DNA from 4 places in the Streptomyces sp. NPDC037100 genome. Region 4 is predicted to be linked to each of the others. Evidence: riboswitches for the same ligand, from Rfam matches in the RefSeq annotation. Region 4 holds a riboswitch; each other region holds the start of a gene.
What was found. Region 4 has a riboswitch for cobalamin ahead of ACZ7EG_RS05990 (ribonucleoside-diphosphate reductase subunit alpha). Riboswitches for the same ligand answer to the same signal wherever they lie in the genome.
Positions count from the first base shown of each region.

Region 1: linked by a shared signal. The riboswitch ahead of ACZ7EG_RS24835 (cobalamin biosynthesis protein) and the one ahead of ACZ7EG_RS05990 (ribonucleoside-diphosphate reductase subunit alpha) in region 4 are both predicted to bind cobalamin.
Region 2: linked by a shared signal. The riboswitch ahead of ACZ7EG_RS32790 (ABC transporter substrate-binding protein) and the one ahead of ACZ7EG_RS05990 (ribonucleoside-diphosphate reductase subunit alpha) in region 4 are both predicted to bind cobalamin.
Region 3: linked by a shared signal. The riboswitch ahead of ACZ7EG_RS01165 (prenyltransferase/squalene oxidase repeat-containing protein) and the one ahead of ACZ7EG_RS05990 (ribonucleoside-diphosphate reductase subunit alpha) in region 4 are both predicted to bind cobalamin.

Region 1 covers NZ_JBVJSX010000007.1:393,623-401,024, forward strand. The annotation lists gene cobN (cobaltochelatase subunit CobN) at 1-252, opposite strand, end outside; gene ACZ7EG_RS24830 (cobyric acid synthase) at 249-1,757, opposite strand; gene ACZ7EG_RS24835 (cobalamin biosynthesis protein) at 1,759-2,748, opposite strand; cobalamin riboswitch at 2,849-3,006, opposite strand; gene ACZ7EG_RS24840 (hypothetical protein) at 3,119-3,340, opposite strand; gene ACZ7EG_RS24845 (inorganic phosphate transporter) at 3,373-4,626, opposite strand; gene ACZ7EG_RS24850 (class II aldolase/adducin family protein) at 4,913-5,644, shown strand; gene ACZ7EG_RS24855 (alpha/beta hydrolase family protein) at 5,977-7,104, shown strand; gene ACZ7EG_RS24860 (hypothetical protein) at 7,362-7,402, shown strand, end outside.
Region 2 covers NZ_JBVJSX010000012.1:186,338-193,739, reverse strand. The annotation lists gene ACZ7EG_RS32805 (hypothetical protein) at 1-853, shown strand, start outside; gene ACZ7EG_RS32800 (APC family permease) at 867-2,471, opposite strand; gene ACZ7EG_RS32795 (CoA-binding protein) at 2,606-3,034, opposite strand; cobalamin riboswitch at 3,132-3,292, shown strand; gene ACZ7EG_RS32790 (ABC transporter substrate-binding protein) at 3,376-4,392, shown strand; gene ACZ7EG_RS32785 (FecCD family ABC transporter permease) at 4,455-5,441, shown strand; gene ACZ7EG_RS32780 (ABC transporter ATP-binding protein) at 5,438-6,235, shown strand; gene ACZ7EG_RS32775 (hypothetical protein) at 6,337-7,053, shown strand; gene ACZ7EG_RS32770 (SixA phosphatase family protein) at 7,050-7,402, shown strand, end outside.
Region 3 covers NZ_JBVJSX010000001.1:240,509-247,910, reverse strand. The annotation lists gene ACZ7EG_RS01170 (SCO2322 family protein) at 1-166, opposite strand, end outside; gene ACZ7EG_RS01165 (prenyltransferase/squalene oxidase repeat-containing protein) at 163-1,371, opposite strand; adenosylcobalamin-variant (AdoCbl-variant) riboswitch at 1,497-1,587, opposite strand; gene ACZ7EG_RS01160 (bacteriocin fulvocin C-related protein) at 1,886-2,899, opposite strand; gene ACZ7EG_RS01155 (SAM-dependent methyltransferase) at 3,377-4,192, shown strand; gene ACZ7EG_RS01150 (helix-turn-helix domain-containing protein) at 4,393-5,298, opposite strand; gene ACZ7EG_RS01145 (MBL fold metallo-hydrolase) at 5,496-6,521, opposite strand; gene ACZ7EG_RS01140 (aldehyde dehydrogenase) at 6,680-7,402, shown strand, end outside.
Region 4 covers NZ_JBVJSX010000002.1:185,997-193,398, reverse strand. The annotation lists gene ACZ7EG_RS06010 (bifunctional albaflavenone monooxygenase/terpene synthase) at 1-447, shown strand, start outside; gene ACZ7EG_RS06005 (GlxA family transcriptional regulator) at 460-1,422, opposite strand; gene ACZ7EG_RS06000 (hypothetical protein) at 1,516-1,758, shown strand; gene ACZ7EG_RS05995 (ribonucleotide-diphosphate reductase subunit beta) at 1,671-2,675, opposite strand; gene ACZ7EG_RS05990 (ribonucleoside-diphosphate reductase subunit alpha) at 2,732-5,083, opposite strand; cobalamin riboswitch at 5,208-5,364, opposite strand; gene ACZ7EG_RS05985 (GNAT family N-acetyltransferase) at 5,417-5,923, opposite strand; gene mctP (monocarboxylate uptake permease MctP) at 6,049-7,402, opposite strand, start outside.

The DNA.
Region 1 (7,402 bases), on a different contig from region 4:
GTCCGGCACGGCCTCGCCGCCGAGCAGCACGGTGGGGATGCCGGAGGCCTTCAGCGCGGCGAGCCCGTCCTCCCAGGCCCGCTTGCCGCCGAGCAGCCGGACGACGGCGATGCCCGCCCCGTCCAGCAGGGCAGGTAGCTCCTCCCGGACGTCCACGCGGGTGGGGTTGCCGATCCGGTAGTCGGCACCGGAGGCGGCTCGGGCCGCCAGCAGGTCCGTGTCGGCGGTCGACAACAACAACACAGTGCTCATGCGGGTGCTCCCGGTGGAATGAAGGGCAGTCCTTGCGGCGCGCCGGACTCGATGAGCCGCCACAGCGCGTCCGTGTCCGCGTGCTGTTCGATCAGGTCGCCGAGCCGGTCGAGCTGCTCCTCGCGCAGCGCGGCGAACGAGGTGTCCGGCGCGGGCACGAAACGGCGGCCCGCGGCGGCCGCCACCTCGCGCAGAAAGGCCCGCCGGAAGCCGTCCGACTCCAGCGAGCCGTGCCAGTGCGTGCCCCAGGTCTGGCCGACCCGGCAGCCGTCCAGGAACGGAGTCCCTGCCGTGACGTCGGCGACCCCGTGGTGGATCTCGTAGCCCTCGACCTGCTCCCCGAGGGCCTCCCCGGACGGCCGGGTGAGGGTCTTCTCGCGGGCGAACCGCACCCGCACGGGCAGGATTCCGAGCCCGTCGACGTGACCCCGGCGGCTCTCGACGTCGTCCTCGATGTGTTCGCCGAGGATCTGGAAACCGCCGCAGATGCCGAGCACGGGCCGCTGGTCGGCGGCCCTGCGGACCAGGGCCTCGGCGAGTCCGCGCTCCCGCAGCCACTCCAGCGCCCGGACCGTCCCGCGGGTGCCGGGCACGATGACGAGGTCGGCGTCGGACAGTTCCTCCGGCCGGTCCACGAACCGCACCACGACGCCCGGTTCGGCGGCCAGCGCGTCCACGTCGGTGAAGTTGGACATGAGCGGCACGGCACAGACCGCGACGCGCAGCACGTCCTCGCCGACGGGCGGGGCGACGACGGACTCCCGCACGGCCCCCCGCAGGGAGACCCTGAGCCCGTCCTCCTCGTCGATCCCGAGCCCGTGCCGGAACGGCAGCACGCCGTACGTCCGCCGCCCGGTGAGCCCGTGCAGCATGTCCAGGCCCGGCTCCAGCAGGGAGACGTCCCCGCGGAACTTGTTGACGAGGAACCCGGCGACACACTCCTGGTCCTCGGGCGACAGCAGCGCCACCGTCCCGAAGAACGAGGCGAACACACCGCCCCGGTCGATGTCGCCGACGACGAGTACGGGCAGCCCGGCGTTCCGGGCGATCCCCATGTTCACGATGTCCGTCCGCCGCAGATTGATCTCGGCGGGAGAACCGGCCCCCTCACAGATCACCGCGTCATACGTGCCCCGCAACTGCTCCAGGCAGTCCAGCACCGTACCGAGCAACCGCTGTTGCCGGCCGCCGTGGTAGCCGCGCGCACTCATCTCCCCGACCGGCTTGCCCAGCAGCACGACCTGACTGCTCTGCTCGCCGCCGGGCTTGAGCAGCACCGGATTCATCAGCGCGGTCGGCTCGATGCGGCAGGCCTGGGCTTGCATGGCCTGCGCCCGCCCGATCTCGGCCCCCTCCGTCGTCACGAAGGAGTTCAGGGACATGTTCTGCGCCTTGAAGGGCGCGACCTTGACGCCCTGGCGCACCAGCCACCGGCAGATCCCGGCGGTCACGACGCTCTTGCCGGCGTCGGAGGTGGTACCGGCGACGAGAAGCCCACCGCTCATGTCATTTCCCCCTCTTCGGCGACCGCGCGCCCTTGAGCGACGGCGCACTGCTGAGCACCCGCGCACTTGTGAGCAACCGCGCCCCGGCGCACACCCCGAGCGCGAGCCAGGTGACGCGCTTCGACAGCCGCACGGCGCGTTCGACGTCGTGCGTGCCCACGGCACGCCCCTGCGTGTTCAGCACGGGCCGGTGCTCCACCCGCCCGCCGTAGGAGAGCGTCCCGCCGAGCCGCACCCCGAGCGCCCCCGCGAACGAGGCCTCCACGGGCCCGGCGTTGGGGCTCGGATGCTTGGCCGCATCGGCCCGCCAGGCCCGCACGGCCCCCCGCGGATCCGGCCCGGCCAGGGTGGAGAGTACGGCGGTCAGCCGCGCTCCCGGCCACCCGGCGAGGTCGTCCAGCCGCGCGGAAGCCCACCCGTAGCGGCGGTAGCGGGCCGACTTGTGCCCGACCATGGCGTCCAGGGTGTTGACGGCCCGGAACCCGAGCAGCCCCGGCACCCCTGCGACGGCCCCCCACACGAGCGCCCCCACCACCGCGTCGGAGGTGTTCTCGGCGACGGACTCGACCACGGCCCGGGCCATGCCGTCGGCATCAAGGGCCTGCGGGTCCCGCCCGCACAGATGAGGCAGCCGCGCCCGGGCCGCCTCGACGTCCCCGGCCTCCAGAGCGCGCCCGATGGTCCGCGCCTCCCGGGCGAGTGAAGTCCCCCCGACGACGGCCCAGGTGGCGGCTCCGGTCAGTGCGACGGCCGCGACGGGGGACGTCCGCACGGCACGCGCGGCGACGGACCCGAGGGCGACGGCCCCTCCGGCACACACGGCGGTGTGCAGCGCGCCCCACCCGCGGTGGTCCCGCCACAGCACTCGTTCCACGGCACCCGCGGCCCGTCCGAACGCGGCGACCGGATGCCCCCGGCGAGGATCACCGAGCAGCAGGTCACCGATCAGACCGGCGGCGGCGCCGTACGCGAAGACGCGACCGGCACCCATGGGCTCAGCCGGCCAGGAGGGCGGGCAGGGGTGGGGTGGTGAACCTCGATCGGCAGCCGCGCATGGCGATATGTGTCCTCACTCAGGGTGTCCACGCCCTGGTTCGACGAGACCGGCGGTGAGAGTTCCTGGCTCCCGGGGATTGCTACCCCGGTGACAGTGGCGGGACCGCGCCGGACTCGCACCGGCTTCCTCTCCTGCCGCCGTACTGGCCCCGGCAGTCCACCATGGCCGGGAACCGCCGTCAACTTGCCGTTGACCTGCGGGGGGAGAGTGTGGAGAACCCCACATCGCCCCTGCCCCCACACGACGACCGGGCGGCACGGGACCCGAAGTCCCGTGCCGCCCGGCGGACACGACGTGCGGTCGGTCAGGCCACGATCAGATAGATCCCGTACCCCACGGCCGCCGCACACGCCGCGAAGCACGCGTACGCGCCGGTGACCGCGAGGCTCGCGGATCCGCCCTCCGCCACCGCCCGCTCGCGGCGCGACAGGCCGGTGATGCCGAGGGTGAACAGGCCGACGAGGGCCACGGTGACCACGAGGCTGACGCCGAAGACGGAGCCGAGGGCCGCCCAGTCGATCTTCATATCGGAGACTCTTCCTTGTAACCGGTGGCGGGTCAGACCGTGGTGGTCGTGGTCGGCGTTCGCTCGGCGGTGGCCTGCGACGGGAACGAGGGGACCGGGTCCTCCGACGCCGTGGCCGTGCCACCCGCCGGCGGCGGCGTGACCGCGGCCATCGCCGTGGTGACCACGCCCGCGGGCTCCACCTCGTCGGTGTCGTTGACGTTGGTGTGGTCGACGATCTCACGCCGCGAGAGCTTCCAGATCACCGCGCTGGAGGCGACGAGGAAGACGGCCACCACGGCGGTGCCCCAGTTGCCGAAGCCGGTGACGTACTCGGCGAGAGCAGCCACCAGGGCCGCCGCCGGCAGCGTCAGACCCCAGGCGACGAACATCCGCGTCGCGGTGGACCAGCGGACCACGCCACCCTTGCGGCCGAGCCCGGCACCCATCACCGAGCCGGACACCGAGTGCGTCGTGGACAGGGAGAAACCGAGGTGCGAGGAGGCCAGGATGACCGTAGCCGCGGAGGTCTGGGCGGCGAAGCCCTGCTGCGGCTGGAGGTCGGTCAGTCCCTTGCCCATGGTCCGGATGATGCGCCAGCCGCCCAGGTAGGTGCCGAGCGCGATGGCGAGACCCGCCGAGAGGATGACCCACATGGGCGGGTCGGAGTCGGGCGCGACGGCGCCGCCGGCGACCAGGGCGAGGGTGATGACACCCATCGTCTTCTGCGCGTCGTTGGTGCCGTGAGCCAGGGAGACCAGGCCCGCGGAGGCGATCTGGCCGGCCCGGTAGCCCTTCTTGGACGCCTTGTCGTCGGCCTTGCTGCCGAGGGAGTACGTCAGCCGCGTGGCGAGCATCGCCGCGATGCCCGCGACCAGCGGGGCGGCGATCGCCGGGATCAGCACCTTGGTGACCAGCACGTCCCCGTGCACCGCGCCGACGCCCGCCGAGGCGATCGTGGCGCCGATCAGACCGCCCATGAGGGCGTGGGAGGAGCTGGAGGGCAGACCGACCAGCCAGGTCAGCAGGTTCCAGAGGATCGCGCCGACCAAGGCGGCGAAGATGACCTCGGGACGGATGCCGGCCTCGTCGACGAGGCCTTTGGAGATCGTGTTGGCGACTTCGACGGACAGGAAGGCGCCGACCAGGTTGAGGACCGCGGACATGGCCACCGCAACCTTGGGCCTCATGGCGCCCGTGGAAATGGTGGTGGCCATCGCGTTCGCGGTGTCGTGGAAACCGTTCGTGAAATCGAACGCGAGTGCGGTTACCACCACAATCGCGAGGATCAGCGAGAAGCTTTCCATTTACCCAGGCAATCGTTCGAGGTTGTTGGCTCGATGAACGTAGGGAACCTGGGTGAACGGAAGATGAACTGGGAGGGGCGCAGGGGTGACCGCAACGGGGGGTCGATATTCCGCCCCGGCCCGGCGGCCCGGCGCTCCGGCGGCCGGCGGCCGCGGGCGAACCGCTTCAGCCGGTCGAGTGACCCGTCGAGGGGTGTCAGTTCACCCGGCCGGGTGCCGCCGCCGTTGTGTACGAAGTACCCCCGTTTCTGCGGCGCTGCGAAGCGCCGCCTGGCAGGATCGCCGCATGGCTGAGCAGCGAGGCGACGAGCGGCGCACGGCGGACGTACAGGGGAGCGCGGCAGGTGCCGGGGAGCCGCTCCGCGGGACCGCGCGCCCCGAGGTGGTCCGCGCCTGGGAGGACCTCGTCACGACGGCCCGCCGGACGGTCTCGGACGGACTCGTCGTCGGCACGTCCGGCAACGTCTCGGTGCGCGTCGGGAACACCGTCCTGGTCACGCCGACCGGCGTCCCCTACGACCGGCTGACGCCGGACGACGTGACCGGCGTCGACCTCGACGGCCGGCAGGTCCTCGGCACCCTCGTCCCGACCAGCGAGCTGCCCATGCACCTCGCCGTCTACCGCACGACCGGCGCGCTGGCCGTCGTCCACACCCACGCCGTGCACGCGACGGCCGTCTCGACGCTCGTGACCGAGCTCCCGCTGATCCACTACATGGCCGCCGCGCTCGGCGGCCCCGTCCGGGTCGCCCCGTACGCCCCGTACGGCAGCGACGAGTTGGCCGAGAACATGCTCCAGGCCCTCGCCGGCCGCTCCGGGTGCCTGCTTCAGAACCACGGCACCCTCACCCACGGCAGCACCCTCGCCCAGGCCTACGACCGCACCGCCCAGCTGGAGTGGATGTGCCGCCTGTGGCTCAGCGCCTCCTCGGTGCCCGGCCTGACCCCGAGCCTGCTGTCCCGGGAGCAGCTGACGGAGGTGGAGGAGCGCCTGCGCGGCTACGGCCAGCGCGGCTGAGCCGTCCCCGGCCGCCGCGGAGATCATCCCCCTGGCTCGCTCCCGCTGGTCGTGGGGGTTCTCCCCGGCTCGCTCCCGCTGGTCGTGGGAGACCCCCGGCCCCTCCCGCTGGTCGTGGGAGATCCCCGGCCCCTCCCGCTGGTCGTGGGAGACCCCCGGCCCCTCCCGCTGGTCGTGGGAGACCCCCGGCCCCTCCCGCTGGTCGTGGGAGACCCCCGGCCCCTCCCGCTGGTCGTGGGAGATCCCCCCGGCTCGCTGCCGCTGGTCGTGGGAGATCACTCCCGGGCTCCCTCCCACTGGTCGCCCGCGCCGTCCGCCGGGACACTGGAGCCGTGCGCACTGCCAAAGCGACGGCCGCTGCCGTCACCGCCGTGATCGGGGCCGGTGTCGCCGCGGTGGCCGCCGGCCGGCTCGCCAGCGACGCCGCACTCAAGGCGCCCCCCGGCAGGCCCCTGCCCACCGAACCCCGGCTCACCGTCCACGGCACCGCCGCCGGGCAGATCAGCCTCACCCGGGACCTCGCCGCCCTGCGCCCCGGCCGCTACGGACTCTCCGGCGACGGTTCCCACGCCGTCGTCGGCCCCGTCCTGACCGGCGCCCAGCACCCGGCCGACACCGTCGTGCGCCGCTTGGAGGGCGTCACGCACGGCACGCTGAGGTCCGGGGACAAGGTCTGGCTCACGCCGAACGTGTACGTCGGCACCCCCGGATCCGCCCTCGGACTCGAACACGCCGACGTCGACGTCCCCGGCGAACTCGGCGCGCTGCCCGCGTGGTTCGTGCCGGGCAAGCGGACCACCTGGGTGATCGCCGTGCACGGCCTGGGCACCACCCGGGAACTCGCCATGAACGTCATGGGGTTCTGGCACCGCAGCCACTTCCCGGTGCTCGCCCTCGCCTACCGCGGCGACCTGGGCGCACCGCGCCCGCCCGACGGCCTGAACCACCTCGGCGAGACCGAGTGGCGCGACCTCGACGCGGCCATCCGCTACGCCGTGCGCTACGGGGCCCGGAAGGTCGTCCTGCACGGCTGGTCCACCGGCGCCACCATGGCCCTGCACGCCGCCGCGCACTCGGGGCTGCGCGACCGCGTCTCCGGGCTCGTCCTGGACTCCCCGGTACTCAGCTGGGAGACCACCCTGCGCGCCCTCGCCTCGGCCCGCCGCACCCCGGGCGCGCTGCTGCCGCTCGCGGTCCGCGCCGCCGAGGGCCGCACCGGCCTGACCGGCGACCGCGTCGCGGGCACGGTCCCCTCCGACGGGCTGCGCGTCCCGGCGCTCGTGCTCCACGGGCCGGGCGACACCGTCGCCCCCTGGCGGCTGTCGCGCCGGCTCGCCGAAGCCCGCCCCGACCTGGTCGCCCTCCGCACCGTCGCCGACGCCCCCCACGGCGCCATGTGGAACGCCGACCCGGAAGGCTACGAGGAGGCGCTCCGGCGCTTCCTGACGCCCCTTGTCTGACCCCTCTCCGGCTCACCCGCCGCCGCGCCTTTCCCGGCGGCCTCTCACGCACCCCCCGTTCACGCCCCCTTCGCCCCGTCGCAACCACGTCTCTTCCCGCTTCCCGCGGACCGGTCGCCACGATTCCGTTTAGCGTCGTACCACTGGCCGATTCCCGGCCCCTCGACCACTCCCGCGAGCCGGTGCGTTGGCCATCCCCGTCGCCCGCCGTGACATTCCGTTTGGGTTTTCGGACCGTCAACCGGAAGACTGCCCCCGTGACGTCCCGTATCCCGCGCGACTCCAGGCTCCGACTCGT
Region 2 (7,402 bases), on a different contig from region 4:
CGGCAACCCGTACCTGCTGTACATGTTCCAATTGGCCTTCGGCGCCGATGCCTCCCGCCGCTACGCCTTCGACGCGGTGGCCGGCCGGCAGCCGTACCCGCCGTTCGCCTACGCGCACCGCTCCCTGCTCGGGATGCCCCCGGACATCCACGGGCCGCTGCTCACCGGTGTGATGCTCGCCCCGGCCATCGCCAACGAGTGCATCGTGACCGCGGCCGGGGCGCCCCCGGCCGTCGAGTCCCTGCCGGTCCTGGAGGACGCGCTGTACGCGGCCTACGTGGACATGGCTCTCTTCGGCCCGCAGGCCGGCGCCGCACGGGTGCGGCCGCTGCTGGACTCGCCGAGGCTTCCGGCCGTGGCGGCGCTGGTGGCCCGCGCGGCCGAGATCCACGGTGCGGGCCACCCGGCCGTAGCGGAGCTGTGCGCCGACGTCGTGGCCGCGGCGGAACGGGCCGAAGCCGCCCAGTACGCGGTGACGTTGCTGCAACTGGCCCGCTCCCCGGCCACGGCCGGCCTGGTCGACGCGGAGAACCTGCTGGAGCGGACGCTCGCGCTCTCGGACAATCCCTGGGAACGCGTGGAGCGTGACGAAGTGCTGCGCGAGCTGTTCGCCATCCTCCTGGGCAGGTCTCCCGCAACCGCGCTGCGGCTGCTGTACGACCGTACCGCGGACGGCTGGGCCATGGCGACGGCGATGCTGGAGAACGCCGTCGCCCCGCTCCTCGAAGCCCTGGGGCCGGACGCTCCGCTGCTGCTCCACCGGGGCCTGCGGCGTGCCGTGGCCTGCGTTTCGGCGCGGGGCCGCACGGACATGCCGTCGATCGACGGTGTCCGTACGGCCCTCGGCGACTGACCGGGGCGGGCCGTCAGTGGACGGCCACCTCGGTGGCGGCCACCTCCCCGATGCTCCGCTCGATCTCCTCCGGCCGGGAGGCCGACGCCCTGGCCCAGTAGTAGATCGCCAGCGAGAACACCGTGATGACCGCGCTGTCCCACCACAGTCCGATGTGTCTCTGGCCGCCGAAGCCGCCCTGCCAGGAGATGACGCCCATGCCCAGCAGGTAGACGGGCAGCCACTGGGCGGCCTTCCAGTCGAGCCGGGGAGCGTCGGGCAGGCCCTTGCTCGTGGCGTACCAGGCGTAGCCGCCGAGCAGGACGTAGCCGAGGACGATGGCCACGCCGAGCCGCCACAGGGTGTCCCAGGTGGACCAGTAGATGATGAGATCGGCCACCACGAAGGACAGCGGCGAGAGGACCTTCCCGCCGGGCAGGCGGTAGGGGCGTTCCCGGTGTGGCAGCCGGTCGGCGAAGACGCCGTAGGCCAGCGGGGCACCCGCGTACATCAGCACGCTCGCCGAGGTGATGAAGCCGACCAGCTGCTGCCAGCTCGGGAACGGCAGGAAGCAGACCACGCCCGTCACGAAGGACACGATCAGTCCGAGCCATGGCACGCCGCGCGCGTCGGTGCGGACGAACAGCTTCGGCGCGTAGCCGTTGCGGGCCAGTCCGTAGGAGACCCGGGACGTGGCCGTCGTGTAGATCAGGCCGGTGCCGCCCGGGGAGACCACCGCGTCCAGGTACAGCACGACGCTCAGCCAGCCGAGGCCCAGCAAAGTCGCGAGCCCGGCCCACGGGCCGCTGATGCCGGGGTAGTCGAGCTTGGTCCAGCCGTGCGCGAACGAGCCCAGCGGCAGGGCGGCGATGAAGACGACCTGGAGCAGGACGTAGACGGCCGCTCCGATGGCGACCGAACCGATCGTCGCGCGCGGCAGATCCCGCTGCGGGTCGCGGCTCTCGCCCGCCAGCTGGATCGCCTGCTCGAAGCCCAGCAGGGCGAAGATGATGCCGCTGGAACTGACGGCACTCAGCACACCATGGGCGCCGAACGGTGCGAAGCCGTGCTCGGTGAAGTTGCCCGGGTGGAAGTTGCCCGCCGCGATGATGAAGATCGCCGCCAGCGGCACGGCCACCTTCCACCAGGTGGCGGCGCTGTTGGTGTGCGCCAGGATCCGCACCCCGAGGAAGTTGACGACGACGAACACGGCCATCAGGACGACCGCGACGACGAAGCCGCTCGTCGTCAGCGTCCCGTCCTTCGGGTGCTGGAAACCCTGCGCCCAGTGCCAGTGCCCGGCGTAGCCGATCATGGCCTCGACCTCGATCGGTGCCACCGTCGCGGCCTGGAGCCAGGAGAACCAGCCGAAGGACATGCCGGCCAGTCCGCCGAACGCGTAGTGCGGATAACGGGCTGTGCCGCCGGCGACCGGGAACATGCCGCCGAGTTCCGCGTGCACCAGGGCCAGCAGCACGATCGCCACCGCACCGATCAGCCAGGACAGGATCGCCGCGGGGCCGGCCGCCACGACGGCCTTCTCGGCGCCGTACAACCAGCCCGAGCCGATGATGGAACCGACCGAGGCCCACATGAGCCCGATCAGTCCGACCTCCCGGCGCAGGCCGTCTCTTTCCATGGATTCAGGGGCCTCTCATAGATGAGCTCGCAGAGTCCGGCGAGCAGGAGGCCTCAGGTTAGGAATCGGTCATCCGACCGAAGAAGACGAGTTGTGCAGCCTTGACCGGGCGCGGGTATTTCCTGGCGAACGCTTCAGGGTTTCTGTACGCCGTGATGAGACAGCCGTGGGATCTCGATCGCCGGGCAGCGGTCCATCACCATCTCCAGGCCCGCCGCGCGGGCCCGGTCGTACGCCGCCTCGTCGACCACGTCGAGCTGGAACCAGACGCCCTTCGCGCCCTTGGCGACCGCCTCGTCCGCGACGGCGCCGGCGAGGTCGCTGTTCACGAACACGTCCACGACGTCCACGTCGAAGGGGATGTCCGCCAGGCTCGCGTAGCCCTTCTCCCCGTGCACCGTCTCCGCCTTCGGATGCACGGGCACCACACGCTTGCCGAAGCGCTGGAGCACGGCGGCGACGCCGTACGCCGCGCGCTGCCGGTTCGACGACAGGCCCACCACGGCCCAGGTGTCGCCGAGCTCGGTGAGGATCCTGCGGACCGTTGCCTCGTCGCCGTACACCGGCGGCCTCCTCGGAAGTCGTGGGCAAGCTGCTCTCCGTTCAACGGCGCCGGGTGCGCGGTGATTCCCCGGACGGCCCCCGTGATAGCTTGCCGGGGCCAGTCGAACCCATGTACGTGGGTCAGGGAATCCGGTGCGAATCCGGAACTGACGCGCAGCGGTGAGGGGGACGGGCGGGGCCTTTGCCACTGGACTCCTTCGCGGACGTCCGGGAAGGCGCTCCGACCCGGGTGAACCCGAGTCCGAAGACCTGCTGGCGGCCCCCGCGGCCGCGCGCGGCGGGGGAGCTCCGTACGACCGGGCTCCGCGATCGAGCCCTCGACGACTGAGGACTGGTTCCCGTGCCCCTCGCCCGACCCGCCCGTGCCGCCGTTCTGCTCGCGGCCGGCTCCCTTCTCGTGACCGGCTGCGGCGGCAGCACGTCCACCGACGCGAAGGCCGCCGTCACGCTCACCGACTGCGGGCACGAGGTCCGCGTCCCGGCCCCGCCGCGGCACGCCGTGTCCCTCAACCAGGGCACCACCGAGATCCTGCTCTCCCTCGGTCTCGCCGACCGCCTCGCGGGCACGGCCACCTGGACCGACCCCGTGATGAAGGGACTGGAGAAGGCGAACGCGACGGTGCCGCGCATCGCCGACGACACCCCCTCCTTCGAACGCGTCCTGGACACCGAGCCCGACTTCGTCGCCGCGTCCTTCGTCTCCACCCTCGGCAAGGGCGGCGTCGCCACCCGCGAGCAGTTCGAGAAGCTCGGCGTCCCCACCTACGTCTCCCCGTCCGACTGCGCCGGCAAGGACAACTCGGGCGGCGGCGACGGCGCACGCGACAAGGCCCTGGACATCGACACCGTCTACGGCGAAGTCCACGACCTCGCGACCGTGTTCGGCGTGAGGAAACGCGGCGACGACCTCGTGGCCTCCCTCCGGGAGCGCATGAAGAAGGCCACGAAGGGCATCGACGCCTCCGACGTCACCCTCCTCTACTGGTTCGCGAACTCCGAGTCGCCCTACATGGCGGGCTGTTGCGGAGCACCCGGCATCATCACCCGGGCCCTCGGAGCGAAGAACGTCTTCGACGACACCCACGAGGAGTGGCCACAGGTCAACTGGGAGACGGTCGCGGACCGCGACCCCGACGTCCTCGTCATCGGCGACCTGACCCGGGAGTCCCAGACCGCCGAGTCGGCCGCGAAGAAGATCGCCTTCCTGGAGTCCAACCCGGTCACCAGGAACATGGACGCCGTCCGGCACAAGCGGTACGTGCTGCTCAGCGGGCAGGCCATGAACCCGACGATCCGCACCGTCGAGGGCGTGGAACAGGTCGCCGCCGGGCTGCGCCGGTTCGGGCTGGTGAAGTGACCGCCCGGGAGCAGGAGCCGCCGTCCGCCCGGCCCGGGGGTGGGGCCGGGCTCGCGCTGGGCATGGCCGGGGCCGTCGCGCTCGTGGTCTCCCTCGCCGTGGCCATCACCATCGGTCCCGCCGACCTCGGCGTCGCCGAGGTGTGGGCCGTCGTGGCCGCCCATCTCGGCCTCGGCAGCTCGGGGCTGACGCCGATCCGGGACGGGATCGTCTGGCAGCTGCGACTGCCGCGCACTCTGCTCGCCGCCGTGTGCGGGGCCGGACTGGCGGTGTGCGGGGCGGTGATGCAGTCCCTGCTGCGCAACCCGCTCGCCGACCCGTTCGTGCTCGGGGTGTCCTCGGGCGCCTCCACCGGAGCGGTCCTCGTCGTCGTGCTCGGCGTGGGCGGCGGCGCCCTCCCGGTGTCCGCGGGCGCGTTCCTCGGCGCCCTGCTGTCCTTCGCGCTGGTGCTCCTGCTCAGCCACACCCTCGGCGGCACCACCGACCGGGTCGTCCTCGCGGGCGTCGCCGCCATGCAGCTCTTCTCCGCGCTCACCTCCTTCGTCGTGATGACCTCCGCCGACGCCGAGACGACCCGCGGCGTGCTGTTCTGGCTCCTCGGCTCGCTCGGCGGCGCCGGCTGGGCCGACGTGTGGCTGTGCCTGGCCGTGCTGGCGGTGGCGCTGGTGGTGTGCCTGTCGTACGCCCGAACCCTCGACGCCTTCGCCTTCGGGCAGGACGCGGCCGCCGCGCTCGGGGTGTCCGTCGCCCGCACCCGCCTGGCCCTGCTGTGCGTCACCGCCCTGCTCACGGCGGCTCTGGTCAGCTCGGCCGGGGCGATCGGCTTCGTCGGACTGGTCCTGCCGCACGCCGCACGGGCCCTCACCGGTCCCGGGCACGCACGGATGCTGCCGGTCACCGCCCTCGCGGGAGCGGTCTTCCTGGTGTGGGTGGACACCCTGGCCCGTACCGTCCTCGATCCGCAGGAGGTGCCGGTGGGGGTCGTGACCTCGCTGATCGGGGTGCCGGCGTTCGTGGCGGTGCTGTACCGGACACGGAGGGTGCGGTGAGCGGCGCGGGGGCGTCGGCGGGGGCGGGGCTGCGGGCCGACCGGGTCAGCCGCCGCGCCGACGGGCGCCTCATCCTGGACGGCGTCGCCCTCGCGCCGGAGACCGGCTCCACGGTCGGCGTGCTCGGCCCCAACGGCTCCGGCAAGTCCACGCTGCTGAGGCTGCTCGCCGGGCTGCTCACGCCGACCTCGGGAGTCGTCACCCTCGACGGCACGCCCCTGGCCGACCTGCCCCGTCGCACGGTCGCGCGCCGCCTCGCGGTCGTCGAGCAACAATCGGACACTCAGGTCGAGTTGACGGTCGAGGATGTCGTACGGCTGGGCCGCGTCCCGCACCGCCGCGCCTGGACGCCCGCCTCGGCCGACGACGAACGGGCGGTGCGCGCCGCCCTGGAGCGCACGGGCCTCGCCGACCGGGCCGGGCGGCTCTGGCACACCCTCTCGGGCGGCGAACGCCAGCGGGTGCAGATCGCCCGCGCGCTCGCGCAGGAACCCCGCGAGCTCCTCCTCGACGAACCCACCAACCACCTGGACATCCACCACCAGCTCGACCTGCTCGCCCTGGTCACGGCCCTGCCCGTCACCGCCGTCGTCGCCCTGCACGACCTCAACCTCGCGGCGATGTACTGCGATCGGGTCGTCGTGCTGTGCGCGGGGAGGGTGGTGGCGGCGGGCCCCGCACGAGACGTCCTCACGGCGGAACTCATCGCCGAGGTGTACGGGGTGCGGGCCACCGTCAGCCCGGAAGGGCCCGAAGGGCGGCCTCATGTGCGGTTCCTCGGGACACTGAACTGAGAGGAGCGGCCACCCACCCCAGGGGTGAGCGATCGCGCCACGGTGGCCGGAAAAGTCCCGGCCTGCCTGCGCGGGCCCGTCCGCCCGCCTACGCTCGCCTCGTGCTGCGCATCATCGACGCCCGAACCCGCGAGCCGGTCGACGCCGCCCCGGCCCGCCGGGGCCTGACCCGCGTCCAGGTGCACGCGTCGGACTCCGACACGACGGACCTGCGGGTGCTGCTCGTCGGGGACCTGCTCGTGCGGACCCTGGAACTCGGCGGCACACCGGTCTGGGCGCTGCTGACCGGCGGCAACCGGCAGGCGGAGCTGCGCGCGGGCGCCACGACACTCGGCATCCGCCCCTTCGAGGACAGCCCTGACGTCGGTGCCGGTCTGGGCGAGTCCCAGGTCGTCCATGTCGCCGCCGAGGGCGCGGCGGTACCCGACGGGGTGCGGATCGCCGTCGCACCGGTCGAGCCGGGCCCGCCGCACCACAGTGACCCCGCCGCCCTGCGCCTCGCTCTGATCACCCGGCACCACAGCGCCCCGGTCCGGCTTGAGCCCGCCGGACTCGACGAGGCCGGCGCCACCCTCGCCCGCTGGCGCGCCGCGGTCGCCCGCTGGGCGCGACAGCCCTCGCGGCCCGTCCCCGACGGCGTACGGGAGCGGCTGCGCGAAGCCTGGGACGACGACCTGGACGTGCCGCGGGTGCTGGAGGTCCTGCGCCAGGTCGAGACCGAGCCGGACCTCGCGGACGGCGCCCGCTTCGAGACATACGCGTACGCCGACCGGCTCCTCGGCCTCGACCTCGCCGGCGACCTGGGATCGCCGGCATGATCGCCCGCAGCAGCGCCGGCCCGCTGCGCCGCCTGATCGTGTTGCGGCACGCCAAGTCGGCCTGGCCCCTGGACGTCGCCGACCACGAACGCCCCCTCGCCCCGCGCGGCCGCCGGGACGCACCCGCGGCGGGACGGGCCCTGGCCGACGCCGACCTCCTGCCCGACCTCGCGCTGTGCTCCACCGCCGTCCGCGCCCGCCGGACCTGGGACCTGGCCGCGGCCGAGTGGGGCACGCCCCCGCCGGTCAGGCACGACCGGCGCCTGTACGCCGCCGGCCCGTCCGGCCTGATGGCCGTGGTGCACGAGGTGCCCGCCGAGGTGGAGACGTTGCTGCTGATCGGCCACAA
Region 3 (7,402 bases), on a different contig from region 4:
CACCGTCCGAGGGGCGGGCCAGGGACGGGCCCTGGGTGGCGTAGACCCAGCGGCCGGCGTCGCGCTCCCAGAACGACCAGTACCGGTATCCGGCGGCCCGGGCCTGGCCCGCGCCCGCGCACAGCAGGAGCGAGGCCAGGAGGAGGAGAAGGCCCCGGCGGATCACAGCTGCTGCTGCTTCTTGCGGCCGGTGAACAGGAAGCCGATGCCGATTCCGGCGACCAGGCAGATGCCGACGTACCACCAGACCCCGAAGAAGTCCGAGCCGGAGTCCTCCTGCTCGTCCGAGGCCTTGGTCTGCTCGGCGGTCTGCGGGGCGGGGCCCGTCGCGTTGAGCTGCTTGACGAGGTCCGCGCCGCCGAAGTCGCGCGGGTTCGTGCCGGTCGCGTGGGCGGCGAGGATCAGCTGGGCGTAGGCCGCGGGACCGCTCTGCGCGGCCCAGGACGCGGAGTTCTTCTCCAGCCACCGCACGGACTTCTCGGCCTGCGTGGTCTCACCCGATGCGGCGAGCGCGACGACCGCGTCGGCGGTGTTGCCGTAGTCGGGCTGGGGCTCGGCACCGGCCAGGGCGGACATGAGATGCCCGTCGTCCTTGGCGAGGGCGGTGGTGAGGTAGGCGGCCCCGTTGGCCGCGGCCTGCTCCGGCGTCCCGGCCTTCTCGCAGGTCGCGTCGGACTTCTTGCCGGGCTCGACGACCATGCCCTTGCCCAGGGAGCCGAGCACACCGGCTGCGGTGGCGTCCGCGTTGGCGGCGAGCTTGCCCTTCTTGTCCGGCTGGAAGGCGAAGGCGCCGTCGCCGTCCCCGCCGCAGGGCAGGGCGAGCTTCAGCATCGCGTCGTAGGGGGACTTGCCGCCCTTCTCGACCTGGTCCGGCTTCTCGCCCGCGGCGGCCAGCGCGCCCACGACGACCGACGTCGAGTTGGTGTCGCTGGCACCGCCGGGTGAGTAACCCCAGCCGCCGTCCTTGTTCTGGACGGACTTCAGCCAGTCGACGGCCTTGCCGGTGGCGTCGTCGTGCCCGCCGAGCGCGGTCAGGGCCTGGACGGCGGCGGACGTGGCGTTGGTGTCCCGCATGGTCTTGGCGTCGCACGCGGTGGTGGGATCGGGGCGGTACGAGGCGAAGGAGCCGTCCGCGCACTGCTGACGCGCCAGCCACCGCACGGACTTCACCGCCGGCTTCACGCCCACCGTGTCCTGCGCGAGCAGCGCGAGGGACTGTCGCCAGACCCCGTCGTACTTCGGGTCGGTGCCGCCGTACAGGGCGGAGGGGAACGCCTGGGAGGGCGACGGGGACGGGGCGGCGGCGGCCGGGGTGGCGGCGCCGATCACGGCGACGGCGGCCAGGACCGCGGCGCTGCGGCGGACGTTCATGATCGGCGGGTGCCTCTCCCTGTGGGGGAGCCGGGCAGCGCGGGGCACCCCCCGGCGGCTCGGCTCCGTATACCTCGACGGTGCCGCGCACCGGCACTCTGCCGGGCACGCGAGCCGGTCACGAAACCGTACGGGGCGATCCGGCTCACCGCCCGGGTGGGGCGGATCACGGTTGCGGGTCAGCGCCGGAATTGCACCGGCTTCCCCCCGTACGGTGTGATGACGACCCGCTTACTGTACCTGGGCGGGGAGGACCGGCCGAGGGGCCATGGAGGGCTTCGCCCTGCGTCGGCGGGGGGTGCGGCCTCGGGGAGGGCTCGTCACCCCGTCTCAAGGTGGGCCCGGTGTGGTCTCGTTCGGCATGGCGGCCGACAGCGCGCGGCCGGCAGCCGAACCCCGCGGGGGAAGGCAACCGCGTCATGGCCCGGAGCGCGGGCCGCTGCCGACGGGTGGGACCTGCGGCTGCGGCCCGCGCCTGCCTGCTCGGTCAGCTGTCGAACCTCGACGGCCGGCGTCAGTCGGTGCAGGTTCCGTTGCACTGGTACAAGCCCAGGAAGCCGCAGCCCGATGTCGTGCTGCAGAAGCAGCACTGGCAGCGTGGGCCTTCCCACACGGTGCACCACTGCGAGGTGGTGCTGCAGTTACAGGTGGCCTGCACCCCGGCCCCCGCTTTGCCTCGAGCGGCCGGAGCGGCGTCGACGGGCCCGAGAGTCACCAGGAGCGCGGCGCTGTCGGCCATGCCGAACGCTTCCTTCGCTGCCACCTCCACGGCGGAGATGCGGCTCTGCAGCTTCGAACCCTTCTGCGGCTCGCCGCCGACGAAGCTGGCCTCGGAGCCCGCCAGGTCCAACGCCTCCTGCACGACCCGTTTCTGTTGCGCGGTCAGCGCCGGATGCGCGTCCTGGAACCGCTTCAGGTGTTCGGTCCACACCCGGCTGCGCTCGGCCGGGGAAAGCTCCACCAGTACGGCCTGACGGACAGCCGAGGGCAGCGGCGCGATGGCCGCGTACGTGCGCGGTAACGCGTTGCGGTGTGCGGCTACCCAGGACCGGGCCTCTGTCTGCGCGGAGCGCGCGAATGCCGGGGTCTGCCCCGCCATCGTCATCCCGACCGCTGTACTGACGCCGCCCGCCAGCAGCAGGAAGCGCTTGCGGCTCACGCCTGAGCGGTCCTGCTCCGCAGCACCGTCCGCGGTGGTCAGTGGCCGCCCGGTGCGGGCCGCACGACGCAGTTCGCCCAGGGCCACGAGTACGCGGCCGGTCGCCCGCAGTCCGAGTCGCCGCACCAGCGGCGGAGTCATACGGGGTCCTGTCCAGGCGCGTACCGCGCCGTCAGCCACCCGCAACAGGGTCGGCGCCCACACGGGTTCGGCGCCCATCGCCTCCTCGCGCCACCGCCGTACGTCCGCGTCGGTCAGCGGCAACACCTCCAGCTTGCCTCCGCTGGCCCGGGCGACGGCGGACGACACCGTGGTGCATGTCCCGCAGGATGAGTCGAACGCCAGGATCCAACGTGTCGTGATCTGCATTCCCTGCCCTCCGTTGGCTGCGTCTGAGGCAGTTGCCGCCACGATGCGACCAGGACGCCGCGCGGGTGCCGACCATGCCGGTGGCAGGCAGCCTCAGCAGCAGGGTCACACGATGGTGTCGATCAGGCTGAACTGGGGCAACAGCCGCATTCGGACAGCGATAACTGTGTCGTGCCCTTCTACTGGTGGACAGGTGGATTCAAGTCGTTTTCTGTTCGGTGACCCAGTGCGTTTCCGTGGCCTGACGATGCCTTCATCCGACTGCTCACCCTGCGGGGACCGGTGGTGCGGGGAAAGCCGTATCTTCGGCGGTGCGTATGACGAGTCTCCGGAGGGCCGACCGAGGCACTGCGCCGCCGGGGTGCCGACGACGGGCCGGGACGAAGTCGAACTCCTGCATTCCGCAGCGGAGTTGATCCTCTCCAGGGCGCAGAACGGCTAACGTGGGGCTTTCCGACCACACACGCAGGAGCGTCCATGACCGACCCGGTGGAGAACTCCGAGCAGGAGCCGTTCCCCAAGATCGACACCTCGGTGCCGCACTCGGCCCGGATCTGGAACTACTGGCTGGGCGGCAAGGACAACTACGAGGTCGACCGGGTCGCCGGTGACGCGTTCCGCGAGGTGTTCCCCGGTATCGAGACCGGGGCCCGCGCCGCCCGTTACTTCCTCGCCCGCGCCGTGCGCCACCTGGCCGCAGAAGAGGGCATCCGCCAGTTCCTGGACATCGGCACCGGCCTGCCCAACGTGGACAACACCCACCAGATCGCCCAGCGGGTGGCGCCGGAGAGCCGGATCGTCTACGTCGACAACGACCCACTGGTGCTGGCCCACGCCCGCGCCCTGCTCACCAGCACGGCGGAAGGCGTCACCAACTACGTGGACGCCGATCTGCGCGAGCCCGACACCATCGTCCGGGAAGCCGCGAAGACGCTCGACTTCGACCAGCCCGTCGCCCTCATGCTGATGGGCATCCTGGGCCACATCGAGGACCACGAGGAGGCCCGCTCGATCGTCCGGCGGCTGGTGGACGCCCTGCCCCCCGGCAGCTACCTGGTGCAGTACGACTCCACCGACACCAGCGAGGACTACGTCCGGGCCATCCAGACGTACAACGACGGCGGTTCGATCCCGTACATCCTCCGCAGCCCCGAGCAGATCGCCCGCTACTTCGACGGTCTGGAGCTGCTCGAACCGGGCGTGGCGTCCTGCTCGCGCTGGCGTCCCGACGCGGCGGCCCTGGGCCTGCCGGCCGAGGTGCACCAGTACGGCGGCGTCGCACGCAAGAACTGAGCCCTCGGGTCTGAGCCCTCGGGTCTGAGCCCTCGGGTCTGCTCCCTCGGGTCTGAGCCCTCGGGTCTGCTCCCTCGGGTCTGAGCCCTCGGGTCTGAGCCCTCGGGTCTGAGCCCTCGGGTCTGCTCCCTCGGGTCTGCTCCCTCGGGTCTGCTCCCTCAGGTCTGCTCCCTCAGGTCTGGGCCGTCGAGTCTGAGCCGTCAGGTCTCCTGAAGGATGCGGTGCAGGATGGTCGGAGTCTCGTCGGGCGACTCGGCTTCTACCACCAGCCGGTTCATCGCGTCCCAGTAGCACTCGATGTCGGCCGGCCGGTCGGGGTAGAGGGCGCCGGTGAGCTGCTCCAGGTAGACCACGTCGGGCAACTGTCCACCGGGCAGGCGCAGAATGGTGGCCGGACCCACCTCCGCGGCGTGTGCGCCGGTGGTCAACGGCAGGATCTGCACCGTGACGTGCGGCAGCCGGCAGCTCTCGATGAGATGCCTGAGCTGCTCCCGCATCACGCGGATGCCGCCCACGGGGCGACGCAGCGCCGCCTCGTCGATCACGGCCCACAGCCGGGTCGCCGGCTGTCGGCGCAGGATCCGCTGGCGGTCCATCCGCAGGGCGACCCGGCGGTCGGTCTCCGTCGCGCCGGCGTCCGGGTGCGCGAGCCGGACGGCCGCACGCGCGTAGTCGGCGGTCTGCAGCAGGCCGGGGACGCGCTGGACGCGGAAGCAGCGGATGACATCCGCCGCCTGTTCGGCCCCGAGGTAGGTCTGCATCCACGTCGGCACGACATCGCTGTAGGACCGCCACCAGGCGGGGGTGTTGGCCTGCTCGGCCAGCGCCATCAACGTGGCGCGCTCGGCCTCGTCCGTGACGCCGTAGAGGGTGAGCAGATCGGCGACGTCACGCAGTTTGAAGCCGTGGCGGCCGGCTTCCATCCGGCTGATCTTGGAGGAGGAGGACCGGATGACATGCCCCGCTTCCGCCCGGCCGATGCCCCGCTCCTCCCGCAGCCCGCGCAGCCGGGCGCCCAGGGCCAGCCGCGGCACCATGGGCCCGGCGCACCCGCCGTCCAGGACTCCGCTGCCGGTCGTCGTGCGTGCGGCTTTGTCGGTGCCCATGGGCGCCTCTCCCGGTGCGAGCGTTGCTTCCGACCATCCTAGGGGCGCTCCGCATCGTCAAGGGCCCTATGCCGAGGGCAGGTTCGGACGCGCGGCTCGGACACGGTGTGGGTTCCCCGAGGGAAGGTGGAGGGTGCGCGAGGCGAGCCGGCCGGTCCCGTCCGTCCGGCGGAACGGGTGCCGTCCCGACCTGGACTTCACACCGCCACGTACGTCACCGGCTCGCTCCCCGGCACCGCCTCCGCCCGTCCCAGCTTCACCAGCCGCCGCAGGTGCGCCTCGGCCTCGGACACGGCGATGGTGCGGGAGCCGTACGGGATCCGGTCCCAGGGGCGGTTCCACTCCATGCGTTCGGCGAGCTGCCAGGGGGTGAGGGGCTCGGCGAGCAGGGCCAGCAGGTCGGCCAGGCGGGACTCGTGGTGGGCGAGCAGTGCGCCGACGCGGGCGGTGGCGTCGGAGAACGGGTGCTGGTGGGCCGGGAGGATCTCGGCGGGGGCCAGTCGGCCGACGCGTTCGAGGGAGTCGAGGTAGTCGCCGAGGGGGTCTGTGATGGTGGCGTCGTCCGGGTCCTCGTAGAGGCCGATGTGCGGGGTGATCCCGGGCAGCAGGTGGTCGCCGGAGAACAGGCGGCCGTGGCCGGGGAGTTGTACGGGGTGGGCCTCTTCGAGGTGGAGGCAGACATGGCCGGGCGTGTGACCCGGGGTCCAGATCGCGCGCAGCCGGCGGCCGGGGAGGTCGAGGAGTTCGCCGGGGACGATGTCGCGGTCGGGCAGGGCGGGGGAGAGGCCGGGCAGGGCGCGGCGGCCGGGCCTGCGCAGGGGGGCGAGGTGCTCCTCGGGCGCGCCGGCCGCGGTGAGTTTGGCCGCCATGTACGTGAACCAGTGCTCGGGACGGGCCTCGCGGGTCCGCCGTACGACCGCGGTGTCCGCCGCGTGCATCGCGATCCAGGCGCCCGACGCCCGACGGACCCGGCTGGACAGGCCGTGGTGGTCCGGGTGGTGGTGGGTGATGACCACGCCGTGGATCTCGGCGACCGAGGTGCCGCAGGTCGTGAGGCCCTGCGCGAGGGTGTCCCAGGACTCCGGGTCGTCCCAGCCGGTGTCGATCAGCACGGGGCCGCAGTCGGTGTCGACGACGTACACCAGCGTGTGGCCGAGCGGGTTGTCCGGGATCGGGACCCGGAGGGACCGGACGCCTCCGCCGTGGTCGGTCACCTGTGTCATGGGGTCCCCCAGTCGCCGGCTCCCCGTCACTATAACTAGAACGGGTTCCAGCGAGGAGTCTCCAGCGGTGCGCGGTCCGTGGACTCCTCGGGGCGGGGCTGGTATCAGTGGCGTATCTGATGCACCGTCAGGAGATGCTCCCGGGGAGGCAGTCGGCCATGACCGAGCTCGTGGAACACGGACAGCTGTTCATCGGCGGGGAGTTGACCGACCCCCTGGGCCAGGACGTCATCGAGGTGGTCTCGCCGCACACCGAGGAGGTCATCGGACGCGTCCCGCACGCCTCGACGGCGGATGTGGACCGGGCCGTGGCGGCGGCGCGGCGGGCGTTCGACGAGGGGCCCTGGCCGCGCATGAGCCTCGACGAACGCATCGAGGTCGTCGGCCGGATCAAGGACGCCGTCACCGTCCGGCACGACGAGATCGCCCGCCTGATCTCCGCCCAGAACGGCTCGCCCTACTCCTGGAGCGTCCTCGCCCAGGCCCTCGGCGCGGTCATGGTCTGGGACTCGGCGATCACCGTCGCCCGGAACTTCACCCACGAGGAGCGGCGGGACGGCGTGCTGGGCCGGATTCTCGTACGGCGCGAGCCCGTCGGGGTCGTGGCCGCCGTGGTCCCCTGGAACGTCCCGCAGTTCGTCGCCGCCGCCAAGCTCGCACCCGCGCTGCTCACCGGCTGCACGGTCGTGCTCAAGCCGTCGCCCGAATCCCCGCTCGACGCCTACCTGCTCGGCGAGATCGCCCGCGAGGCCGGGCTGCCGGAGGGCGTGCTGTCGATCCTGCCCGCCGACCGGGACGTCAGCGAGTACCTGGTCGGGCACCCCGGGATCGACAAGGTCTCCTTCACCGGGTCGGTCGCGGCCGGCAAGCGCGTGATGGAG
Region 4 (7,402 bases):
GCATTCGCAGACGTCCGAGGACTCAGACACACCAACAATGTCGTGATCGAGTGCCTGCGTTTGAGGCCTGCCGTGTGGATTCTGACGCGCCGGGCGGTGCGGGACACGGAACTCGGTGGATACCGTATTCCGTCCGGGGCGGACATCATCTACAGCCCCTACGCGATCCAGCGCGACCCGAGGTCGTACGAGCGAAACCTGGAGTTCGACCCGGACCGCTGGCTTCCGGACCGGGTCAAGGACATCCCGAAGCACGCCATGAGCCCCTTCAGCGTGGGCAACCGCAAGTGCCCGAGCGACCACTTCTCGATGGCCATGCTGACGTTGATCACGGCGGCGCTGGCCACCAGGTACCGCTTCGAGCAGGTGGCGGGGTCGAAGGACGCCACGCGGGTGGGCATCACGCTCCGGCCGCACGACCTGCTGGTGCGGCCGGTCGCACGGTGACCGAGCCGCGCCTCAGGCCGCTTCGGGGCCTCTGAACGTGCGCCGGTATGCGTTCGGGGTGGTCCCGATCGACCGGACGAAGTGGTGGCGCAGTGTGGCCGCGTTCCCGAACCCTGTTCGGCCGGCGATCGCGTCCATGGTCTCGTCCGTCGCCTCCAGCAGCCGCTGGGCCAGCAGCACGCGCTGGCGCAGGATCCAGCGGTAGGGAGTCGTACCCGTCTCCTGCTGGAAGCGGCGGGCGAAGGTCCGCGGGGACATGTGGGCGCGGGCGGCCAGCTGCTCGACGGTGACCTCCTCGTCCAGGTGCCGCTCCATCCACGCCAGCACCTCACCGATCGTGTCGGCCTCGGGGAGCGGCAGCGGGCGCTCGATGTACTGGGCCTGGCCGCCGTCGCGGTGCGGCGGGACCACCATGCGGCGGGCGATCTTGTTGGCGACCTCGGTGCCCTGCTCCTTGCGTACCAGGTGGAGGCAGGCGTCGATCCCGGCGGCCGTGCCGGCGGAGGTGATCACGGGGTCCTCGTCGACGTAGAGCACGTCCTGCTCCACGACCACCCGCGGGTACTGCCGGGCGAGGTCCTGGGCGTGCTTCCAGTGCGTGGCACAGCGGCGGCCGTCCAGCAGCCCGGCCGCGGCCAGCACGAAGACACCGGAACAGACGCTCAGCACCCGGGCGCCGCGGTCGACCGCACGGCGCAGGGCGTCCAGCAGTTCCGGCGGGAAGTCCCGGTGCGCGTAGCTCTGCCCGGCCGGTACGGCGATCAGGTCGGCCGTCTCCAGCCGCTCCAGGCCGTGCTCGACCTGGAGCGAGAAGCCCGAGTTCATCCGCAGCACCGGGCCCTCGGCCGAGGCGACGGCGAAGTCGTACACCGGCAGGCCTTCGTCGCTTCGGTCGGTGCCGAAGACCTCGCACACCACACCGAGTTCGAAGGGGTTCACGCCGTCGAGGAGGGCGACGGCCACGTTCTGCAGCATGGATCCAGTGTGCCTCGCCGTTGGCAGTAATTCGAGGGTCTACGGCAGTACTGCCACTGACGGTAAGGAGTCATCAGCGCGACAGTGGTGTCCATGAACACGAACCAGACAGAAGCACTGATCGGACTGACCGCCACCTTCGGGATCCTGGTCCTCCTGATCCTCCCGTCCGTGATCGGCCTGGTGCGCGAGAGGCGCATCGACCGTCAGATCAGGGAGGCGCAGGAGGCCCGCGAAGAGGTGCCGGCTCAGAAGTCCTCGTCCAGGTCGACGGTGCCCTCCACCGCCACCTGGTACGCCGAGGGCCGCCGCTCGAAGAAGTTGGTCAACTCCTGAACCCCCTGGAGCTCCATGAAGGAGAAGGGGTTCTCGGAGCCGTACACCGGAGCGAAGCCGAGGCGGGTCAGCCGCTGGTCCGCCACGCACTCCAGGTACTGCCGCATCGACTCGGTGTTCATGCCCGGGAGACCGTCACCGCACAGGTCGCGCGCGAACTGCAGCTCGGCCTCCACGGCCTCCCGGAGCATGTCCGTCACCTCCTGCTGAAGCCGGTCGTCGAACAGCTCCGGCTCCTCCTTGCGGACGGTGTCGACCACGTCGAAGGCGAAGGACATGTGCATCGTCTCGTCTCGGAACACCCAGTTGGTGCCGGTGGCGAGGCCGTGCAGCAGGCCCCGGCTGCGGAACCAGTAGACGTACGCGAAGGCGCCGTAGAAGAACAGGCCCTCGATGCACGCGGCGAAGCAGATCAGGTTGAGCAGGAAGCGACGGCGGTCGGCCTGGCTCTCCAGCCGGTCGAGCTTGTCGACCGAGTCCATCCACTTGAAGCAGAACGAGGCCTTCTCGCGGATGGACGGGATGTTCTCCACCGCCGCGAAGGCCGCGGCGCGGTCCTCCGGGTCGGGCAGATAGGTGTCCAGCAGCGTCAGATAGAACTGGACGTGCACGGCCTCCTCGAAGAGCTGACGGCTCAGGTACAGCCGCGCCTCGGGGGAGTTGATGTGCTTGTACAGCGTCAGCACCAGGTTGTTCGCGACGATCGAGTCCCCCGTCGCGAAGAAGGCGACCAGCCGGCCGATCAGGTGCTGCTCCGCCGGTGACAGCTTGGCCAGGTCGGCGACGTCCGAGTGGAGGTCGACCTCCTCCACGGTCCAGGTGTTCTTGATGGCGTCCCGGTAGCGCTCGTAGAAGTCCGGGTAGCGCATGGGACGAAGGGTGAGCTCGAAGCCGGGGTCGAGAAGGTTCTGAGTCATAGCAGTCGGCGCGAAGCGCCGTCCTCCAGGGGTGGCGGTCGGGTGGCGGGTGGGAATTACTGGCAGGCCTCGCAGGACTCGGGGTTTTCCAGGGAGCACGCGACCGCGTCGGGGTCCGGGGTGGCCTGCGCGGGAACAGTGGCCTGTGCGGCGCGGGCGATGCGGGTCGCCGGGCGCGAGCGCAGGTAGTACGTCGTCTTCAGCCCGGACTTCCAGGCATAGGCGTACATCGAGGAGAGCTTGCCGATGGTAGGCGTCTCCAGGAAGAGGTTCAGAGACTGGGACTGGTCCAGGAACGGGGTCCTGGCCGCCGCCATGTCGATCAGGCCGCGCTGGGGGATCTCCCACGCCGTGCGGTAGAGGGCCCGGACGTCCTCGGGAATCCAGGTGAAGTCCTGCACCGAGCCGTTCGCCTCGCGCAGGGCCTCACGGCTGCGGGCGTCCCACACGCCGAGCCGCTTCAGCTCGTCCACCAGGTAGGAGTTGACCTGGAGGAACTCACCCGACAGCGTCTCGCGCTTGAACAGGTTGGACACCTGCGGCTCGATGCACTCGTACACGCCCGCGATGGAGGCGATGGTCGCCGTGGGCGCGATGGCGAGGAGCAGCGAGTTGCGCATGCCGGTCGTGGCGACCCGCTCGCGCAGGGCCGCCCAGCGCTCCGGCCAGGTGAGCTGGACGTCGTAGTGGTCGGGGTGCAGCACACCCCGGGCCGTACGGGTCTTCTCCCAGGCCGGCAGCGGTCCGTTGCGCTCGGCGAGGTCGGCTGAGGCCTCGTAGGCGGCGAGCATGATGCGCTCGGCGATGCGGGTGGACAGGGCCTTGGCCTCGGGCGAGTCGAAGGGCAGGCGCAGCTGGAAGAAGACGTCCTGCAGGCCCATCGCGCCGAGGCCGACCGGACGCCAGCGGGCGTTGGAGCGGCCCGCCTGCTCGGTCGGGTAGAAGTTGATGTCCACGACCCGGTCGAGGAACGTGACGGCCGTGCGGACGGTCTCGTCCAGCCGCTCCCAGTCGATGTCGCCGCCGGCCACGAACGCGCCGAGGTTCACCGAACCGAGGTTGCAGACCGCCGTCTCCCCGTCGCTGGTGACCTCCAGGATCTCCGTGCAGAGGTTGGAGGAGTGCACGACGTGGCCCGGCTCGGCCGTCTGGTTGGCGGTGCGGTTGGCGGCGTCCTTGAAGGTCATCCAGCCGTTGCCGGTCTGCGCCAGGGTGCGCATCATGCGGCCGTACAGCTCGCGGGCGGGCAGGGTCTTCTTCGCCAGGCCCTGTGCCTCGGCCGCCCGGTACGCGGTGTCGAACTCCTCGCCCCACAGGTCGACCAGTTCGGGCACGTCCGAGGGGGAGAACAGCGACCAGTCGGCGTCGGCGTTCACGCGCCGCATGAACTCGTCCGGCACCCAGTGCGCGAGGTTCAGGTTGTGCGTACGGCGGGCGTCCTCGCCGGTGTTGTCGCGCAGCTCCAGGAACTCCTCGATGTCGGAGTGCCAGGTCTCCAGGTAGACCGCGGCCGCGCCCTTGCGCCGGCCGCCCTGGTTCACGGCGGCGACCGAGGCGTCCAGGGTCTTCAGGAACGGGACGATGCCGTTGGAGTGGCCGTTCGTGCCGCGGATCAGCGAACCGCGGGCCCGGATGCGGGAGTACGCCAGTCCGATGCCGCCGGCGTGCTTCGACAGCCGGGCCACCTGGTGGTACCGGTCGTAGATCGAGTCCAGCTCGTCCTTGGGGGAGTCGAGGAGGTAGCAGGACGACATCTGGGGGTGCCGGGTGCCGGAGTTGAACAGGGTGGGGGAGGAGGGGAGGTAGTCGAGGCGGCTCATGAGCCCGTAGAGCGCCGCGACCTCGTCCAGGGCGCGCGTGGTGTCGTCCTCGGCGAGGCCGCTCGCGACCCGCAGCATGAAGTGCTGGGGCGTCTCGACGACCTTGCGGGTGTACGGGTGCCGCAGCAGGTAGCGGCTGTGCAGCGTGCGCAGGCCGAAGTAGCCGAAGCGGTCGTCGGCCGCCCGGTCGATCAGCGCGTCGAGACGGGCGGCGTGGACGCGCACGAACTCGGCGGTCCGGTCGGCGATGAGGCCCTCGCGGTGGCCGACCGCTACGGACTCGGTGAAGGACGTGACGCCCTGCGAGGCGGCCTCTTCGCGGATGCCGATGGTCAGCAGCCGGGCGGCCAGCCGGGAGTAGGCGGGGTCCTCGGAGATCAGACCGGCCGCGGCCTCCGTCGCCAGCTCCCGCAACTCCCGCTCGTCCGCCTGCGCGGAGCGGCCGCGCATCGCGGCGGCGGCGACCCGGCCGGGATCGGCGTCGGGGAGGTCGGCGGTCAGCTCGGTCAGGGTCCGCAGCAGCGCGGCACCGGGGGCGTCGTGCTCTTCTTCGGCGGCTGAGACCGGTTCGGCTGGCGCGATGGTCACGTGGGGCTCTCCCTCGCTCGGCACGGGGGCCTCGTCGAGGGCAGGCAGCAGCACGCGAGCGCACGGGGCGTCGCGTCCACCGGCCCATTCCACGAGGCCCGGACGTCAGGGCACACCGGCCGGGTGGCCGGGCGCGCTGTCGGCAGGTCCTCGGACTGACTCCTGTGCGGGGCGGTTCCCGGAACGGAGTGGTTCCGGGAACAGACATGCACAAGTACACCGTTGCGGGACAGTTCCGGATTCGCACCGGATTCCCCTGCGGCGACAGCGAGCATGAGCATACATCTTGTGCCGGGTTCGGGCGGCACCCCCAGATGTTGTGTCGTGCTGGTTTCAGAGCGTCAACTCATAGGTGAGAAGAGTGATGTCCGTCAGCTCCGGGAGGGGGTTCCAGTCGCGCTCGGGTGTGCGGGCGAAGCCCAGCCGTTCGTAGATGCGGTGGGCCGCGTGCATGGTGGGTTGTGTCGACAGCACGACGCTCCGGCAGCCCGGGGTGGCCCGCGCCCGGTCGACGCAGGAGCGCACGAGGGCCTCGCCGACGCCCTGTCCGCGGGCTGCGTGCGCGACGGCCAGCATACGGATCTCGGCCTCTCCGGGGCCCGCTATGTCGGCCATGGGGCCGCCGGACGGGACGAAGGTGACGCCGCCGAGCACGCGGCCGTCCCTGAGTGCGGCCAGGACCTCCGCACAGGCCGCCCGTGCGGCGACGTCCCGCAGCACGTGCAGGTACTGGTCGCTCTCGCCGAAGTCGAGCAGGCCGTCGTCGAGGTAGGCCCGGGCCGTGAGGTCGCCGAGGGCTCCGTACTCGGTGGGCCCCGCACGGCGGATCAGGATGTCCATGCGGTGAGTGTGTACGACAGCGGGCCGCCGTTGTGAGTGATCTCGGCGGCCCGCTGCGGGCGTCGTGTGGTTGTTCGCGCCCACGCGGCGGAGCCGCATGGTGATACAGCCCCGCGCCCCTGAGGTCAGTGCGCGGAACCGGCGGTGGCAGGCGGGAGCTCCACCTGGACACCGGGGTCGCCCGCGTCCGCCGTGTAGTCCTCCGGCTTGGTCTCGTCGATGCCGTCGGGGGCCTTCAGGGCCTTCAGGACGAAGGTCAGGACCACCGTCACCACCACGTTCAGGACGAACGCCGTGAGGCCGATGTAGCCGATCTCCCCGATGCCCGGGATCTCCTTCGCGGAGCCGCCGAAGTGCTTCTGGGTCGGGGAGGCGACGCCGTACGCGGCGACCGTGCCGTAGATCATGCCGACCGCCCAGCCCGCGAGCAGGGCCCAGCGGTGGAACCAGCGGGTGAACAGGCCGCCGACCAGGGCCGGGAAGGTCTGCAGGATCCAGATGCCGCCCAGCAGCTGGAAGTTGATGGCGACCGTCTTGTCCATGGTGAGGACGAAGGCCAGGGCGCCGACCTTCACCAGCAGGGAGACCAGCTTGGAGACCTTGGTCTCCTGTGCCGGTGTGGCGTCCGGCTTGATGAAGTCCTTGTAGATGTTGCGGGTGAAGAGGTTCGCGGCCGCGATGGACATGATGGCCGCCGGCACCAGCGCGCCGATGCCGATCGCCGCGAACGCCACGCCCGCGAACCAGTCGGGGAACATCGTCTCGAACAGCTGCGGGATCGCCAGCTGCCCGTTCTGCACCTTGATGCCGGCCGCGATCGCCATGAACCCGAGCAACGCCAGCAGACCCAGCATCAGCGAGTACAGCGGCAGGATCGTGGTGTTGCGGCGGATCACCTCACGGCTCTTCGAGGACAGCGTCGCCGTGATGGAGTGCGGGTACATGAAGAGCGCGAGGGCGGAGCCCAGCGCCAGCGTGGCGTACGTCCACTGGCCCGGCTCGGCCGGCGTCAGCGCACCGCGCGGCGCACCCGTCGCCGGGTTGGTCTGGCTGTACGCCTCGCCGGCCTTGGCGAAGATCTCGTCGAAGCCGCCCAGCTTGATCGGGATGTAGATGATCGCCACCGCGATGACGATGTAGATCAGCGTGTCCTTCACGAACGCGATGAGCGCGGGGGCCCGCAGGCCCGAGGAGTACGTGTACGCCGCCAGCACGCCGAACGCGATCAGCAGCGGCAGGTCCTTGATGAACCAGTTGGTGTTCTCGCCGCCGCCGACGCCCATCACGTCCAGCACGGCCTGGATGCCGACCAGTTGGAGCGCGATGTACGGCATCGTCGCCAGGATGCCCGTCAACGCCACCGCCAGCGACAGCCCCTTCGAGCCGAAGCGGCCGCGCACGAAGTCGGACGTGGTGACGTACCCGTGCTTGTGGGAGACCGACCACAGGCGGGGGAGGAAGGTGAAGATCAGCGGGTAC